DNA from 3 places in the Paenibacillus sp. FSL H8-0122 genome. Region 1 is predicted to be linked to each of the others. Evidence: riboswitches for the same ligand, from Rfam matches in the RefSeq annotation. Region 1 holds a riboswitch; each other region holds the start of a gene.

The links. A riboswitch is a leader RNA that binds a small molecule or an ion and turns the genes downstream of it on or off. The one in region 1 is predicted to bind cyclic di-AMP.
Region 2: it holds a riboswitch for cyclic di-AMP, as region 1 does, so the genes downstream of both, NSS64_RS11810 (hypothetical protein) here and NSS64_RS28505 (3D domain-containing protein) in region 1, are expected to answer to the same signal.
Region 3: it holds a riboswitch for cyclic di-AMP, as region 1 does, so the genes downstream of both, NSS64_RS11300 (APC family permease) here and NSS64_RS28505 (3D domain-containing protein) in region 1, are expected to answer to the same signal.

The regions. Positions count from the first base shown of each region.
Region 1 is NZ_JBBOTB010000001.1:6,659,288-6,664,884, reverse strand. It holds gene NSS64_RS28515 (HD domain-containing protein) at 1-936, shown strand, start outside; gene NSS64_RS28510 (TatD family hydrolase) at 991-1,761, shown strand; cyclic di-AMP (ydaO/yuaA leader) riboswitch at 1,961-2,189, shown strand; gene NSS64_RS28505 (3D domain-containing protein) at 2,476-3,636, shown strand; gene rnmV (ribonuclease M5) at 3,798-4,349, shown strand; gene rsmA (16S rRNA (adenine(1518)-N(6)/adenine(1519)-N(6))-dimethyltransferase RsmA) at 4,346-5,230, shown strand; gene yabG (sporulation peptidase YabG) at 5,305-5,597, shown strand, end outside.
Region 2 is NZ_JBBOTB010000001.1:2,673,179-2,678,775, reverse strand. It holds gene NSS64_RS11830 (hypothetical protein) at 1-280, shown strand, start outside; gene NSS64_RS11825 (NAD(P)H-dependent flavin oxidoreductase) at 357-1,331, opposite strand; gene NSS64_RS11820 (TetR/AcrR family transcriptional regulator C-terminal domain-containing protein) at 1,476-2,039, shown strand; gene NSS64_RS11815 (3'-5' exonuclease) at 2,036-2,569, shown strand; gene NSS64_RS11810 (hypothetical protein) at 2,589-3,056, opposite strand; cyclic di-AMP (ydaO/yuaA leader) riboswitch at 3,262-3,425, opposite strand; gene NSS64_RS11805 (arsinothricin resistance N-acetyltransferase ArsN1 family A) at 3,772-4,266, opposite strand; gene NSS64_RS11800 (arsenite methyltransferase) at 4,288-5,094, opposite strand; gene NSS64_RS11795 (MarR family winged helix-turn-helix transcriptional regulator) at 5,148-5,597, opposite strand.
Region 3 is NZ_JBBOTB010000001.1:2,560,965-2,566,561, forward strand. It holds gene NSS64_RS11285 (sensor histidine kinase) at 1-1,016, shown strand, start outside; gene NSS64_RS11290 (DsbA family protein) at 1,110-1,874, shown strand; gene NSS64_RS11295 (disulfide oxidoreductase) at 1,871-2,305, shown strand; cyclic di-AMP (ydaO/yuaA leader) riboswitch at 2,532-2,692, shown strand; gene NSS64_RS11300 (APC family permease) at 2,821-4,638, shown strand; gene NSS64_RS11305 (ABC transporter substrate-binding protein) at 4,813-5,597, shown strand, end outside.

The DNA.
Region 1 (5,597 bases):
GATCATGAAGACTGGACCTGCCGTATCATTCTGGAGGATACAGAGATTACGGCTATTCTGCGTGATGTGGCCGAAGATTTCCCCGGTAAAGTAGCCTCGGTCATCTCCAAAACCTATGAGCATGAAATTGTTGTCAATTTGGTGTCGGGACCGCTGGATGCGGACCGGATGGATTATCTGCTCCGGGATGCATATTATACAGGGGTGAATTATGGAACCATCGACATCGACCGGATTCTGCGGATGCTGCGCCCTTATGACGGCCGGGTGGTTGTGAAGGAATCAGGGATGCATGCGATTGAGGATTACCTGATGTCACGGTACCAGATGTACTGGCAGGTCTATTTCCACCCGGTAACCCGCAGCTCTGAGATTATTCTCAGGCAGATTCTCCGCCGGGCCAAGGAGCTGGTGCAGCAGCAGCATACCTTCCGCTTCATGATCGAGCCCTTAAGTGATCTGTTCAGCGGAGAGGTAACGGTAGGGCAGTACCTGCTGCTGGATGAAGCCTTGATGCAGACTGCCTTCATGCAGTGGACGCTGGAGGAGGATGACATCCTGAGCGACTTGTGCAGCCGGTTTATCCATCGTAAACTGTATAAATATGTGGAGATGGAGCATTTGGATTCTGACACGATTGACGAAATCCGCCGCAGCTTCGCCGGTGCGGGACTCCGGCCCGATTATGATCTGGAAATTGATTATCCCACCGATCTTCCCTATGATGTGTTCCGTCCGGGAGACGGCTTTGACAGCAAGCAGATCCTGCTTCTGGACAAGCATGACCGGCTGAGGGAAATCTCGGAGGTCTCGGATATTGTTCGTTCTATCAGTGGTATTCACCGCGGCAGATACCATCTGTATTTTCCGCAGGACAGACTGCAGAAAGCCCTTCCACAGCTGCCGCCGTCCATCGCAGAGATTTTTGCCAAATAATCAGATCATGCTTGGAATTATAGATACAACAACAGGCCGAAAGGATGTAATGTAATGCAGTTATTCGACACCCATACCCATCTGGATGCTCCACAATTCGACGAAGACCGCGAAGAGGTCATTTCCAGGGCGCTGGAAGCCGGCGTCAGCAAGATGATCAACATCGGCTTTAACCGGGATACGATACCGACCACCATGCAGCTTGCCGAGAAATATGATTATATTTATGCAGCCGTTGGCTGGCATCCCCAGGATGCCATCACGATGAAGGACGGAGACATGGAATGGATCGCCTCCTTATGCGCTCATCCCAAGGTGGTTGCCATCGGCGAGATTGGGCTGGATTACTACTGGGATACCTCTCCTAAGGATGTGCAGCATGAAGTATTCCGCAAGCAGATCGGGCTGGCCCGTGAGCTGAAGATGCCAATCAGCATTCATAACCGTGATGCTCATGAAGATGTGATCCGTATACTCCGCGAGGAGAAGGCGGGCGAGGTTGGCGGGGTAATGCACTCCTTCTCCGGGAGCTGGGAAAGTGCCAAGATGTGTCTTGATTTGGGCTTCCATCTTTCTTTTGGAGGACCGATTACGTTCAAGAATGCCCGGGTGCCCAAAGAGGTGCTTGCCCAGACTCCGCTGGACCGGCTGCTGATCGAAACCGACTCCCCATATCTGACTCCGCACCCCTTCCGGGGCAAGCGAAATGAGACCGCTCATGTGAGGCTGGTAGCGGAGGCGGCCGCGGCAATAAAAGGGATTGAATTACAGGAATTGGCGGAAATTACGTATGCGAACGCACTGGAACGATTTGGGATACTCTGAAAACAGGAGTAAAAGCGGTGAAAAATGAAGTATAGCGGATATATTAAACTTTTATGACGGAAAAACGGCCGATTATTACAATATTTTAATCATTTTTTTACGTAAACGTGGTTGAATCGTCCTTTACAACATGTATCAAAACAGGATATCATCTTTTCAGTGCAGTGAGCTGTTGTAACTGTGACAGTCACTAATTTCATGGATCGTCTCGCTGAGTCTCCGTATGGAGAACGGGGGAACCAATAATGCGCTGCCGCATGAACGTACAAGAGTACTGGCACAGAATTGCCGCAGGCATTATTTGATTTCTTTACGTGGTCTTTGGGGTGAATTTGAGGGCAACCGCCGTGAGCGGGTGACCTGAGATAGGGCGTCTCTCTTATGTCCGAACCCGACAGCTAACCCCGTAAGCGCAAGTAAGAGAGGAAACCTCGTGCATAAGCATTCCGACGTATTCGACACCGGGAAGCCACGAAAGAGTCCTCTATGAGCTCTTTTTAGGCTTCTTTTGTTTTGAATAATGAGAATGCTCCCGGCATACTGTTATATAACAGATCTCCGGAGTAACTATGCCGAGCAGGCGATCCATGAGCAGGAAACGCTGAAGCAAGTGCGGGCGTATCCTGTTGCAAACTCAAACCTAGTTTCGTCAGAAGTGATACAGTCACCTTGAACTAACTTGGACGACGGGGCTATGTAAGGAGGATGGAAAGAGTGGGCGTATTCCAACCAGAGGTATCCCATGATTCGCAATCATCCAGCAGGTCTTTCGCATTACGGTTGAAGCAAGTGAATCCCCGCGTAGTTTTACTTGCCGGTGTGGCATCGATTGTTATCGCACTGTTAATACTGCTGTACGTACACGGTCAGAGCAAAAAAGAAATTACCCTAGTAATAGACGGACAGGTACAGACACTGGAGACGCGGGAAACGCTGTTCAGTGATGTGCTGGCTAAGGAACAGATTTCGCTGCAGGCGCATGATGAATTATCTATTGGCCTTAGTGATGAAATAAAAGACGGCGACCGTATCGTGATTAACACTGCGCAGAAGTTCGCTCTTACCGTAGACGGAAAGACCGAGACGTTATTTACGACCGAGGATACCATTGGTCAGGCCATCGACAAGCTGGGCTACAGCCTGGAAGGCTTAGACAAGATTTACCCTTCGCTAGAAACCGCAGTATCTGCAGACATGGAAATCAAAATTGTCCGGATTAACAAGCATGTGGTTCAACGGACAACTAATTTGCCTTTCCGGGTCATTAAGACAGCAGACCCCTCATTGACCAAGGGAACCGTAAGAGTGGCACAGGCAGGTAAGCCTGGCGTAATGGTCCAGCACATCGAGAAGATCTATCAAGATGGCGAGCTGGCATCCATGCGCATGATCGGCAAGGAAGTACAGACGGTTACCAAGGACAAAGTCATTGCCATTGGAACCAAGCCGCTTCCTAAGCCCGTCGTAGTTACTGCCAAAGTTTCCAAACCTGTAACAACCTCCAAGTCATCTAAAGCGAGCGCAAAGGCCAGTAATGTTACCAGTAAGGCTGGTGTGGATTTCGAGTACAAAAGAATGATCAAAAACGTATCCATGACCGCGTATTCGTCGCAGGAACCGGGTATTGGAACACGTACTGCCTCCGGCACACGCGTAACGGAAGGCCGCACTATTGCTGTAGATCCTAGGGTTATACCAATCGGCTGGTGGGTGTACATTGAAGGATTAGGGTTTCGCCGAGCAGAGGATACCGGCGGTGCCATCAAAGGCAACAAGGTGGATGTCTATTACGATTCACTGAGTCATGCCCGTAATTTCGGCCGCAAGTCGCGCACACTCTATGTGATCGGACCTGTGAAGCCGGAGCTGAACTAAACGTAAAGTCTTTTGCAAATTAGCGGTTAATACGATATAGTGAGGGAAGCACTTACGAAATTTCAGAGAGCTGCCGCTCATCACTTATACATTCTTTAGCCAAAAAGAAGGGGAGCGAATCCTCTTCTTTTTGCGTTCTGGAGTAAGGAGTAAAAATATTTATGATTAAAGAGCTAATTGTGGTTGAAGGGAAAAGTGATACCGTTGCCGTTAAGCGGGCGGTTGAGGCCGATACGATTGAAACCGGGGGTTCGGCAGTGGATAGCAGGGTCATTGCCAAGATCAAGCTGGCCATGGAGCGCCGGGGTGTAATCATTCTTACCGACCCGGATCATGCCGGAGAGCGAATCCGCAAAATCGTCGCGGCCAAGGTGCCGGGCTGCAAGCATGCCTTCATCCCTGAGAAGGATGCAACGCGCAAAGGAGATATCGGAATAGAGAATGCTTCGCCTGAGGCTATCCGCCATGCGCTGGAGCATGTACATACCTCCTTCGAGGGGGCGCCGCCCATCATCGGGCTGGATGAGCTTATGGCCGCAGGGCTGATGGTGCATCCCCGGGCGGCTGAGCGCAGAATGCAGCTTGGCAATCTGCTCGGTATCGGTTATTGCAATGGCAAACAGCTGTACAAACGTCTGGCGATGTTCGGCATTACCCGCGAAGAGTTCGCGCAGGCCCTCGCCCAAATTGATCAGGGAGGCATTACTTCATGAGCGGTATCGAGAATATCTCGTCCCCAACAAGAACCAAAGCGATAATTCAGCGTTACGGATTCTCCTTCAAAAAAAGCCTGGGCCAGAACTTTCTGATCGATCAGAATATTCTGGACAAAATCGTGGATGCCGCCGGTCTGGACAGCACAGCCGGTGCGCTTGAGATTGGCCCGGGGATCGGAGCACTGACGGAACGGCTGGCGTTGACGGCCGGGGCCGTCACTGCGGTAGAGATTGACCGCAGGCTGATTCCGATTCTTAGGGATGTCCTGTCGCCTTATCCCCATGTAAAGATCCGTAATGACGATGTGCTGAAGGTGAATCTGCAGGAGCTGTTCGCTGAGGATTTCGCGGGCAGGGACCGGGTTAGTGTCGTAGCTAACCTGCCGTATTATGTGACTACACCTATCCTCATGAAGCTGCTGGAGGAGAAGCTGCCGCTGGATAATATCGTGGTCATGATCCAGAAGGAGGTTGCCGAGCGTATGGCGGCGTCTCCGGGCGGCAAGGAGTATGGCAGCCTGAGTATTGCCGTCCAGTATTACAGCGAGCCTGAGCTGGTCTGTATGGTGCCGCGTACGGTGTTCATCCCGCAGCCTAACGTGGAATCGGCTGTGATCCGACTGAAGGTCAGAGAACGTCCTCCGGTGGAGGTAGCGGACGAGAAGCATTTCTTTGGTGTGGTTCAGGCGTCCTTTACCCAGCGGCGCAAGACGATTGCCAATAATCTTAAGGCACGCTTCTTCCCGGAAGAAGGGCGGGAGCGCCTGGAGGCGCTGCTCTCCGAAGCCGGCATTGAACCCTCGCGGCGCGGCGAGACGCTTAGCATTGAAGAGTATGCACGGCTCAGTGCGGTTCTTCTGGCCGCAGGCATCGCATAGAATACAGAAAACCCTCCCGGCGGATGAACCAACCGGGGCCTTTGCCCATAACATGGGGTAGAGGTGGTGTTGTGATGAATCTAGGAGACTTGGTCATTCGTAAATCCTATGGCGGCGATGTGACCTTCCGGGTAGACAATATATTGCAGAATAGAGCAGTCATTAAAGGCACGGAGTTCCGTCTGCTGGCGGATTCCCCGCTGGAGGATCTGGTTCAGGTGCCTCCTACACGGGTTACCGAGCGGGGAGCGCGTGCGCAGATCAAGGCAACAGAATCTCTAACCTGGTTGCGTAAAGACCGGCAGGTGCAGAGCCAGCGAAGCGGAGAGAGCGTGTCGGGGTCCACGGGAACCTGGGGCCAATCTCC
Region 2 (5,597 bases), 4.0 Mb from region 1:
CAAAAAATTAAGCTTGTTCAATCAGAAGGGCTTAGTAAAGGATAGGGTACTATCGAATTTTAATATGCCTGAGGGAGATGGTCTGCCGACAGCAAAGAAAACGGTAGAAGGAAACCTATATGTCGATTTGCTTACCTCCCAGTATATTTTAGATGCAAAAACGCTGGCCTCTATTCACGAATTTAATGGAATACAAGGGTCTATATTGGACTATCGTGAGAATAGTGTCTTAGTATACGACTGGAATGAGAATAGGATCTCAAAGCATATATTGAAATAAGGTTGTAATAAAATGGACATGATTTTAAGCCGCTTTCAGAATATTTATCTGTTAGCGGCTTTTTTGGCGTTCTGTGCTACTCCCTAATAAAGTCAGCCATCAATTCATGAATGATTGCTTTACAGCTCTTCACTTCAGTGATCAGATCGATCGCGGTATTGATGGTGATGGGCCCCTCATCCAGCTTCCCATGCAGCATGCTATTAGACACACCTCCGTTTTCACTGATCCTCTTTTCGATATTTTCAGATGATTCCCCATTGCGGTACATAGCCTCCAACTCACGGGCAAATTGATGCGGAGTGGAGCGTGAATACGATGATAACATAATCAGATCTGAACCTTTGGATTGAATGATATCCTGTTTCGTTGCCTCAGCAGCAGGGCATTCTTCAGAGGCGATAAACCGTGTTCCCAAATATACCGCTTCAGCTCCAAGTGCAAAAGCCGCTCTCACTCCGCGAATATCATTGATGCCGCCTGTTGCCATAACCGGGATACTTACCGCATCCGCGATCGCGGGAACAATCGAGAAAGTGCCTATTTTGTTCTGGGGAATGGTTCCTCCTTCATCATACCCTGTGGCAATGAGTATATCTGCGCCATGCTGCTCAGCCATTTTCGCTGCTTCCGGGGAAGGAGTAAGCTCACGATGAATCCACATGCTATCGTTATCCTTGATTTCTTTGACCATAGCTCTATTCAGAGAACCAACGGTCACAAAATACCGTACGCCTTCCGCGACAGCAGCCTCAAATGTAGCTTTGGAATATGGATCGGATTGGCCATCCGGAGGTAGATACAGATTTACCGCGAACGGTTTTTCCGTCAATGATTTAATCTTACGAATTTCATTGCGAATCCTTTGACCCACTTCGTCCGGACTGGAGGGCCGCGTCTGATAACCCGCATGAGGCCCCATTACTCCCATGCCTCCCGCATTGGATACGGCTGCGACAAGCTTAGCATCGGTCAACCAGGACATGGCGGCCTGCACAATCGGGTATTGTATTCCAAGCATCTCTGTAACACGATTTTCTGTTTTCATCATCATTCACCCCGTTAATTAACTTAAATGCATTAGCATTGTATAATTAACTAAGTCTTATAGAATATAGACACTTGAAGGCAAGTGACAATTTTTTTGCCGTTGCTCATCATTTTGTCATAATAGGAATGGAAGGTGAAATCAACGATGCCTACAAAAGATATGACGAAGACCATGTTTGCAGAAGCCATAATTGAGCTATTAAATCACGTGCCTTTTAAGAAAATCACGGTAACCATGCTGGCAAATCACTGCCGCGTTCCCCGCCAGACATTCTACTATCACTTCCATGATAAATATGAATTGGTCAATTGGATTTACTCCTCGGATTTGAATAAAGTGATGGCGGAAAACGCAAACGAATCATGGAGCAAAGTCACCTCTCTTTTCTTTCAAAAGCTTAATGAGAAAAGAGCATTTTATAAAAAAGTCCTGATGGACAGTGGACAAAATTCCCTATTGGAGCATTCCCAGACATACCCGGCAAATTTGTTTCTGGCTTCACTGTCACAAGGCGCGCAAGCTCCTGTAATGAAAGATCTGCAATTTTCCTTGAACTACCATGCTTATGCCTGTTCCAATATGACCAGACATTGGCTGCTCAGTGAACCGCACGTTACTCCTGAAGAGCAGAATGACCGAACACTCCGGGCCATGCCGCAAATGTTGTATGACAAACTGAATGGTTATAGAGAAAAGGAGCAGGTATGAACTATATCATTTTTGATCTGGAAGCCACTTGTTGGGAAAATGACCGCAAAAGACAAAACGAAATTATCGAGATCGGAGCCGTAAAACTCAATGAAAGGCTCAAGACTGTGAGCGAGTTCCAAATTTTTGTCAAGCCTGCATTAAGCCCGCAGCTTTCTGATTTTTGTAAGCGGCTTACCTCCATCTCTCAGGCGGATGTGGATGCTGCAATGTATTTTCCGCAGGCAATAAGTCAATTCCAAGAGTGGATAGGCAATGAACCTCATGTCCTCTGCTCCTGGGGGTTTTATGATAAAAACCAGTTGCAGAAGGACTGTTCACTACATCAAATCGCAAGTGAATGGACGGATAACCATATCAGTCTCAAGCATCAGCACGGGAGGATGATTGGCAGGGAGCGGGGCGTAGGCATGGAGAGAGCCTTGACTATGCTTGAATTGCCGCTTGAAGGTACTCACCATAGAGGTATCGATGATGCCAAGAACATTGCGAAAATCTTCGTTAAGATTTTTGATCAACTGGAGTTTTGATAATTTAAATTGATCATGTCTATAGCAGTGAATAATAGGATACCGATTCTGCAAATAAAATGGTTGGATTCAGATGACTCTTCACCGTATTAATTGAATGGATTCTTTGCTCTGTCCTTTGATGGCGATACCGCTCCGATCCGGCTCCTACCTTCATTCGGATTTGGTCATTTTGAATGAACATACTATCGAGTGCAGTCTTGATCATGTTAAGTTGATTGGGAGCCCATTCTTGTCCGTGCATCCGGACGTATTCTGTGGCTTCTTCTGCAGTACAATGACATATCTCTTTCAGAAAAGAGCCCCATTTGATTAAATCCACCGCATTGTCACCCGCACAAAGAATGCAATTCCCATAGCTGATCTGTCCTCCGAAGGTTAACTTCAACACCCCATACCAGCATCCGTAAGGCTCTGAAATATGCAGGAAGGAAGGGCGGCAGCTAAATGCGAACAACTCGATTCGTGACAGTCTGGCGTTAATCATGAATAATGCCTCCTAGGTTGTCTATAGATTTCATATAACGCTGCAGATTATGGGTCTGCTCAGCTGTGGCTACATAGGCTGTCAGTTCAGTTTCATTCTCACATACAGCAGCATGCTCAAGCCAAACGGAATATTTGGTTTTCTGTACGATGGATAAGTGTAATGGAAAGGTTTTGCGGGATCGCAGCAAAAAAGCATGGTTAATGCAGGCTCTCTCCAGTGCTTACGAGGTTAGCTGACGGATTCGGACGGTGAGAGTCGTCCTACCAGTGAAGAGTTCAATCTTCTTTGGATTCACCCCATTTCGGCTGGTCACAGCCATTTGGTTCCCCCGCTTCCCGCCTGACGGGAATTCAGCATTTGTTAAAAGGAATCTTACGCTGAGCATCACTGTTTGTAAAATGCTGAAAGTTCTCTAGGAGACTAAATAAGACTCTATAGGATATAAAAATGAAGAAAATCCCTTGTAATCTAGCATTCATCCCCGATTTTCTGAAGTTATCGCGTATTTATTAACTTTTTAATGCAACCTAAATGGGGCTAAATGAATCTTAATGCTTCTTTAATCATGATATTAAGATCAGATATAATGTTTAAGATCCTCCTGTTTACAGGCCCGATATGCGGAGCCTCCATGAAAGTAAGATTGTAGGAATAGATCAAAAGGAGAAGTTCCTCCGTTTGCGGATGGAACTTCTCCTTTTGATCTTCATTTTTATAGTAGCTTCTCCATAATCATCACATCAATAAACGCTCCGTCCATCAATCCTTGCTTCTCAAATACACCAACCTGCCGGTAGCCCATCTTCCGGTACAAGCCTTGACCATTCTCATTAAACGGAAAGGTAAAGAGAACAATTTTATAAAAGCTATTTTCTTTTGCCGCCTTGTGTATGGACTCTAGGAGGGAGCTGCCTACACCTTGCCCACGAAAGCTTCGATCAATATATACAGAAAGGTCAGCGACGCCGTTATACGCGCAACGGTGAGAATATGGGTTCAGTGAGGCCCAGCCCACGACTGCACCTTCGCGTTCAGCAACCCAAACGCTAAAACGGCCTTGGTGATCGTTGAACCATGATTCCATATATGAGGAGTCTTTCATCTCTGTTTCAAGTGTAGCGATCCGGTCCTCGATCCCCTGATTGTAGATACGAAGAATGCTTTCAATATCCTCAGGTGTGGCCTGACGGACAGTTAATGTACTGATCATATCAACACCCCCTTAAGATTACTTTCTCGCTTTAATTACAGCAGAGACGATGTATTGGTCAACGTTCGCACCTGGAACCCAATCTTTAATGAATGTTTTAGATTCGTCCTTTGGTTCAATGCTGATATCAGTAAAGCCGCATTCCTGAAGTATGATCTCCAAATCGGCAATGGAAGAGGCGCCTGAGATACAACCCGAATATAATTCATCCAGGTCATTTTTGATCTCAGGAGGAAGCTCAGCTGTAGTTACGATATCTGATATGGCAAGACGACCGGCAGGCTGAAGAACACGATAAGCCTCACGGAATACTTGCTGTTTGTCTGGGGAGAGATTAATTACACAGTTGGAGATAATGACGTTGATCGAATGATCAGCGACAGGAAGATACTCTATTTCGCCCAATCTGAATTCAGTGTTACTGAACTTACCTTTAAGGGCATTATCTCTTGCTCGACTGATCATCTCAGGTGTCATATCCACACCTATAACATGGCCTTCATTACCTACCTGCCGGGAAGCCAGGAAACAATCAAATCCGCCGCCACTCCCAAGGTCCAAAACATATTCACCCGCCTGCAGTTCAGCAATAGCCTGCGGATTACCGCAACCAAGACCTAAATTTGCGCCTTCGGGAGCTGAAGCGAGGTCCTCACTGGAATATCCCAACTTAGCAGATATGGCACTGAAATCAGATGGGGAGTCACAGCAACTGCTGTCAGCAGAAGTTCGGCTGGATGGGGAAGTCTCAACGTTTCTTACAGCAATCTTTTGATAGCGGCCCCGTACATTTTGGCGGATTTGATCATTAGTAAGCTTGCTCATGATTATACACTCCTTAGCTGAAATAATTTGCAATATACAAGTAAAAGAGAAGGTCACCCTTTTACGGGTGCGCAGCAATTGCTGAGTTTTCCCATAGATTCGTTGAAAAGCTTAATGGACCGTAGTAATGTTTCTACTTCAAACTCACTCATGTGTGAGAAGGCCTCGTTCAGGTATTCATTCATTTGTTGATCAATAGTTGTAGCTACCATTTTACCTTCAGGAGTGAGTGACAGGTTATAAATTCTTCGATCTGTGGGATCAGATGTCTTTTTAACCAAATTCATTTTCACCAGAGATTGAACTTGTCTGCTGAAGGTTGTAATATCTGTGCCAAGTGTTTCGGCGACTTGTTGCATGGAAGGATTGTGACTCCGATCGATCTCATATAACAGATGACTTTGGGTAGCGGAAAGATTACATCCTCCTACGCTACAGCAATCCTTATTGAGTAATCCTAAACGCCGACTCATAATTTGGAGTAGTTCTCTTGGAGTTTCCAT
Region 3 (5,597 bases), 4.1 Mb from region 1:
TACTATACAGCGAACGGGATGAAGCGGCCGTACGGGATGCCATAACGCGCGCTTCACGGGGGCAGTCCTCCAAGCTGGAGCTGAAGGTCCGGAGCAAAGGCGGGGAGCAGCTGATCTGTAGTGTCACTGTCTTTCCTTTGCTGCATCATACGGAGCAGTGGGTCTATATTGTGGCCGAGGATGTGACTGCCCTGATGAAGTATCAGTATGAGCTGCTGGAGGCCAGGGATGCCGCGGAGAGTGCTGTGACGATGAAAAGCGAGTTCCTCGCCACCATGAGCCATGAGATCCGCACGCCGCTGAACGGCATTATCGGTGTCAACCAGCTGCTGTCCGAGGAGATCAGCAATCCTGAGCATCTGGAGCTCCTGCGGCTTCAGAGTACAAGCAGCCACGCTCTGCTGCATGTGATGAGCGATATTCTCGATATCTCCCGGCTGGAGGCGGATGGCCTCTCACTGAACAAGGATACTTTCGGGCTGAAGGCGCTGCTCCAGGGCTGTATGGACCTGTTCATGGTGAGCACACAAGACAAGCCGTTATCTCTTGAGCTTCTGATCGAGGAGGGACTTCCCGACAAGTTCACCGGGGATGCTGCGCGTATCCGCCAGATTCTCATCAACCTGATCGGCAATGCGGTGAAATTCACGCCATCCGGCACGGTAACGGTTAAAGTGGAGTCCTATGGCGTCAGGGAGACCGCTCAGGCGCTGCAATTCATGGTACGCGACACCGGCATTGGCATCTCACCGGATAAGCTGCAGCTGCTCTTCCAGTCCTTCTCGCAGGTGGACGGGTCGCATACCCGCAAGTACCCCGGCACGGGTCTGGGCCTGGCGATCTGCAAGAAGCTGGTGGACCTGATGCAAGGAGAAATCTGGGCAGAACCGGCAGAAGGGGGCGGCACACAATTCTTCTTCAGAATTAAGCTGCAGTCGCAGGAGCATTCCCCGGAGGTATTTTTCGGCAAGGATACAGGGGAAGGGGAGTCAGCAGACGAGAATGAAGCCGTATAAGACAGCGATTGCCAACAAGAGAGTTAACATTATATAATTTGAAAGTAACTATTCTTTTATCACGATAGTCCTGAGGACGGAAAGGAACTCTCTTTGAGCAAAACAAAAAAGAACAATGTCACGGCTCCCCAGATGAGCAAGCAGGAGAAGCGCAGGGCAGAGCAGGAGCAGCAGAAGCAGAAAACGAGAATTCTGATCGTGAGTACGGTGGCCATCGTCATTATTATTTTTGTAGGCTTATTCATGCTTGCTTCCAAGGATTCTTCGCCTGCAGGCTCAGACAGCAAGCCTGTTGCCTTCAATTACAGTGAAATGATGCGGCTGGGCAAGGAGGATGCTCCGGTCAAAATTGTGGAATTCGGCGATTTCAAATGTCCGGCATGCGCCCAGTTCACCGGTGTCATCAAGCCGCAGATCGTTCAGGGCTATGTAGATCAGAATAAAGCAGCCTTCTATTTCGTGAATCTGGCCTTCATCGGCAAGGATTCGAGAACGGCCTCCCTGGCAGCCCTATCGGTGTATCATCAGAACCAGGAAGCATTCTGGAAGTACTTCGATGCGATCTATGCCAATCAGGGGAATGAAGAGGAGGAATGGGCTACGCCTGACTTCCTGGTGAGTCTCGCCAAGCAGCTGGAGCTGCCGGTGGATTATGACCTGCTGCGCAAGGACATTGACGAGCGTACTTATGTAAATGAGCTGGAGCGGGATATTCAGGTGGGCACGGATGCGGGTGTAACGAATACGCCATCCTTGTTCGTGAACGGAATCAAGGTGAATGAGCCTTTCAATATGGAGGCGATTGACGCCCAGATTCAGGCAGCAACAGCAGCAGCGGGAGCAGGGGCCGCCCAATGACCGCCTTCTCTGCCTTCTGCCGGCGTAACTGTCTCTACTTGGCCTGGTTCGTCTGTGTGGTGGCTGTAGCGGGAAGCCTGTATCTCAGTGAGGTCCTGCATTACGAACCGTGCAGGCTGTGCTGGTTCCAGCGGATCTTCATGTACCCGCAGCTGTTCCTGCTGGGAATTGCCACCTACCGGGCGGACAAGCGGATCATTCCTTATGTGCTTCCGCTCAGCCTAATCGGCGGCTGCATCTCGATTTATCATTATGCGGAGCAGAAAATTCCGGCGCTCAGCAAGGTGCTTCCCTGTACCATCGGCGTACCATGCAATAAGGATTATCTGAATTGGTTCGGTTTTGTAACAGTCCCTTTGCTTGCACTTATAGCCTTTGCCTTAATCTCCATTCTGCTCTGGACAGGACGCAAAGAAGAGCCTGCTGAGTAAGAAGCTGACGGGCAGAAGGAAGAGAAGAGAATACCCTTAATTTTAGCAAAAAATAATATGCAAAAACCCTGTAAATTCACGTGTTAAAGGGATAATGAAAGAGAATGAAAGATCAAGACATACCGGATGATGGATTTGGTTGTTTTGAGTGCTTTTCATTCTTTTTTCATTTGTTTCCACGCTTTACGGAAGACGTGTTGTAGCTTAATATTAGTCCTTGTGAGAAGTTGAATATGCGCTGAATTTTCCGGAAGGAAAAACGGGGGAACCACACTTTGGCCAAGGCCAAAAGGGGTGAATCGGAGCGGGCCGCAAGGGCCTGTAACCGTAGGGCTACCACAGTCCGAATCCGCCAGCTAACCTCGTAAGCCACAAGTGGGATAATGACCATGCACATTAGGCATGCGGATCATTTCCGTATGCTTATTTTGGTGCCTGCATTTATGAAATCCACTTATGAAAACAGCGCAGGGAAAGCCCATTTCAACTTAACCAAGAGAGGAACTGTTACTACAATGGTAAGCAAGGTAAAACGACTATTGATCGGGCGTCCGATGAAGTCGAACGAACTCGATCATGAAAAGTTATCCAAGGTGAAAGCACTGGCTGTCCTGTCTTCTGATGCGCTCTCGTCTGTAGCCTACGGAACAGAACAAATTCTGATTGTACTGGTGGCCGCCGGGTTCACCGCTATCTGGTACTCTTTGCCAATTGCATTAGCCGTATTGGGCTTGCTGGCCATTCTGATTCTATCCTACCGGCAGACGATATTTGCTTATCCGCAGGGCGGTGGTGCTTATATTGTAGCCAAAACCAACCTCGGGGTTCATACCGGCTTACTGGCCGGCGGCTCTCTTCTGGTGGATTACATTCTGACGGTGGCGGTAAGCGCCTCGGCGGGGACGGATGCGATCACTTCAGCTTTTCCAAATCTCCATAATCATACTGTCCTCATAGCGGTATCTGTTATCGTGCTCTTAACGATTGTTAACCTGCGGGGAGTGACCGAATCGGCCTCCTTCATCGCTATCCCGGTCTATCTGTTCGTTGTTTCCATCTTCGTGCTCATCATCTCGGGGGTCTTCAAATATATGACCGGCGGTGCCCATGCCCATGTTCCTGAGATTGGCTCGGCGGTATCGAACGTGAGTATGTTCCTGCTGCTGAAGGCCTTCAGCTCCGGCTGTTCGGCTCTGACCGGGGTTGAGGCAGTCTCTAATGCCATTCCTAACTTCAAAGCGCCGGCGGAGAAAAATGCAGCCAAAACGCTGATGCTCATGGGCCTCATTCTCGGGGTAATGTTCACAGGTATTACGCTGCTCGCTTACTGGTACGGTATCATGCCTGATGAGAAGGCAACCGTGGTCTCACAGATTACAGAGTCTACCTTCGGCCGCGGCGGACTGTACTTCTTCATTCAGGGGATTACGGCGGTTATCCTGTTCCTGGCAGCCAATACGGCGTACTCGGCCTTCCCGCTGCTGGCGTTCATGTTCGCCAAAGACAAATATCTGCCCCATGCCTTCATGGTGCGCGGCGACCGGCTGGGCTTCTCCAACGGCATTATTTTCCTCGGTGTCATGTCGGCTGTGCTGGTAGCGGCGTTTCACGGGAATACGGAAGGACTCATTCCATTATATGCAGTAGGGGTATTCATTCCGTTCACGCTGTCGCAGCTTGGCATGATGGTCCAATGGTACAGAACGAAGCCGAAAGGCTGGCAGAGCAAGTTCGCCGTCAATACGGTGGGGATGCTCACTACATTAACGATCACCCTGATTTTCATAATCACTAAATTCTCCAGCGTGTGGATGGCCTTCATCTTCCTGCCGGTTGTTATCATCGTGTTCCACCGGATTCACCGCCATTATATGAATATTGCCGATCAGCTGCGGATCTGTCCGGCTACCGATAAGCCTTGTATCAAAGGAAGCACCGTAGTCGTTCCGGTCGCCGGTGTGACTCGCGCTGTACTGCATTCGATCAGCTATGCGAAGTCATTGACGGATAATGTGGTCGCTGTATATGTAGGCTTCGATGAAGAAGAGATTCACAAGATGGAGCAGAAGTGGGAGGAGTGGAACCCCGGCGTACGCCTGATTGTCCTGCGCTCCCGCTACCGCAGCATTATCCGCCCGCTGGTGAAGTTCATCGATACAGTAGAGTGGAAGACCTCTTCAACGGATCATATTACCGTCCTGATTCCGCAATTCGTGACCAAGCACTGGTGGCAGGCGGTGCTGCATAATCAGACCAGCTTGTTCATCCGCTCCTATCTGATGAATCAGAAGGACATTGTCATCGCCACGGTTCCTTTCCATCTGCATAAATAATATAGAAGATTATAGGAAGACGGCTGTTTCTGCTTGATGCGGAGACGGCCGTTTGGTCGTTATTATAAGTTATTGGTTGACATAGAGAATGAGAATCAATATCATCAGTATAGACAAGCTGAAGGTAAAAGGACTTTTGCCAATCATGAAGACAACATACAGGAGGGGTATTTAATGTTTTCGTTCAACCTGCAAGGATCAAGAAGCGGGAAGCTGGCGGTGGCCGGACTTATGACTACAACACTGCTGCTGTCCGCTTGCGGAAATAATAATAGCAACGCAGGCAGTAACGGTGGAGCAAGCACCGCACCTGCAGCAACCGTGGAAGCGACTGCGGAGGCAACTGCGGTACCTGCAGCAACTGCTGCACCCGCTGTGGAGAAGACCGTAACGGATGCCATGGGACATAAGGTGACCGTTCCCGCTAATCCGCAGCGTGTAATTGCTTCTTATCTGGAGGATTATCTGGTAGCACTCGGCGTGACTCCGGTTGCGCAGTGGTCTACGAAGAACGGTACTCAGGCGTACCTCGCTGCTGAGCTTAAGGACGTTCCGCCGATCAGCTATGACCTGCCGTTAGAAGCCGTCACCGGCTTCATGCCGGATTTCCACATCGTCCAGTCGGAAGGCTCGGTTCAGAATGGTCTCTATGACCAGCTGAACAAGATCGCACCAACCTATGTACTGGGCGACGAAGTCAGCAGTGACTGGCGCGCGGCTACGCTCAAAATCGGTGAGCTGCTTAATAAAACACCAGAAGCTGAGAAGGCTATTGCAGACTATGACCAGAAAGCGGCTTCGGCCAAAGCGGCTGTCTCTGCGGCGATCGGAGATGATTCAGTAGCTGTTCTGTGGCTGGTGTCAAAGAACTTCTTCATCGTGGACGAGACCCGCAGCAGTGGCGCAGTATTGTATGGCGATCTTGGAGTGAAGCTCCCGAATCTCGTGACCGATATTCC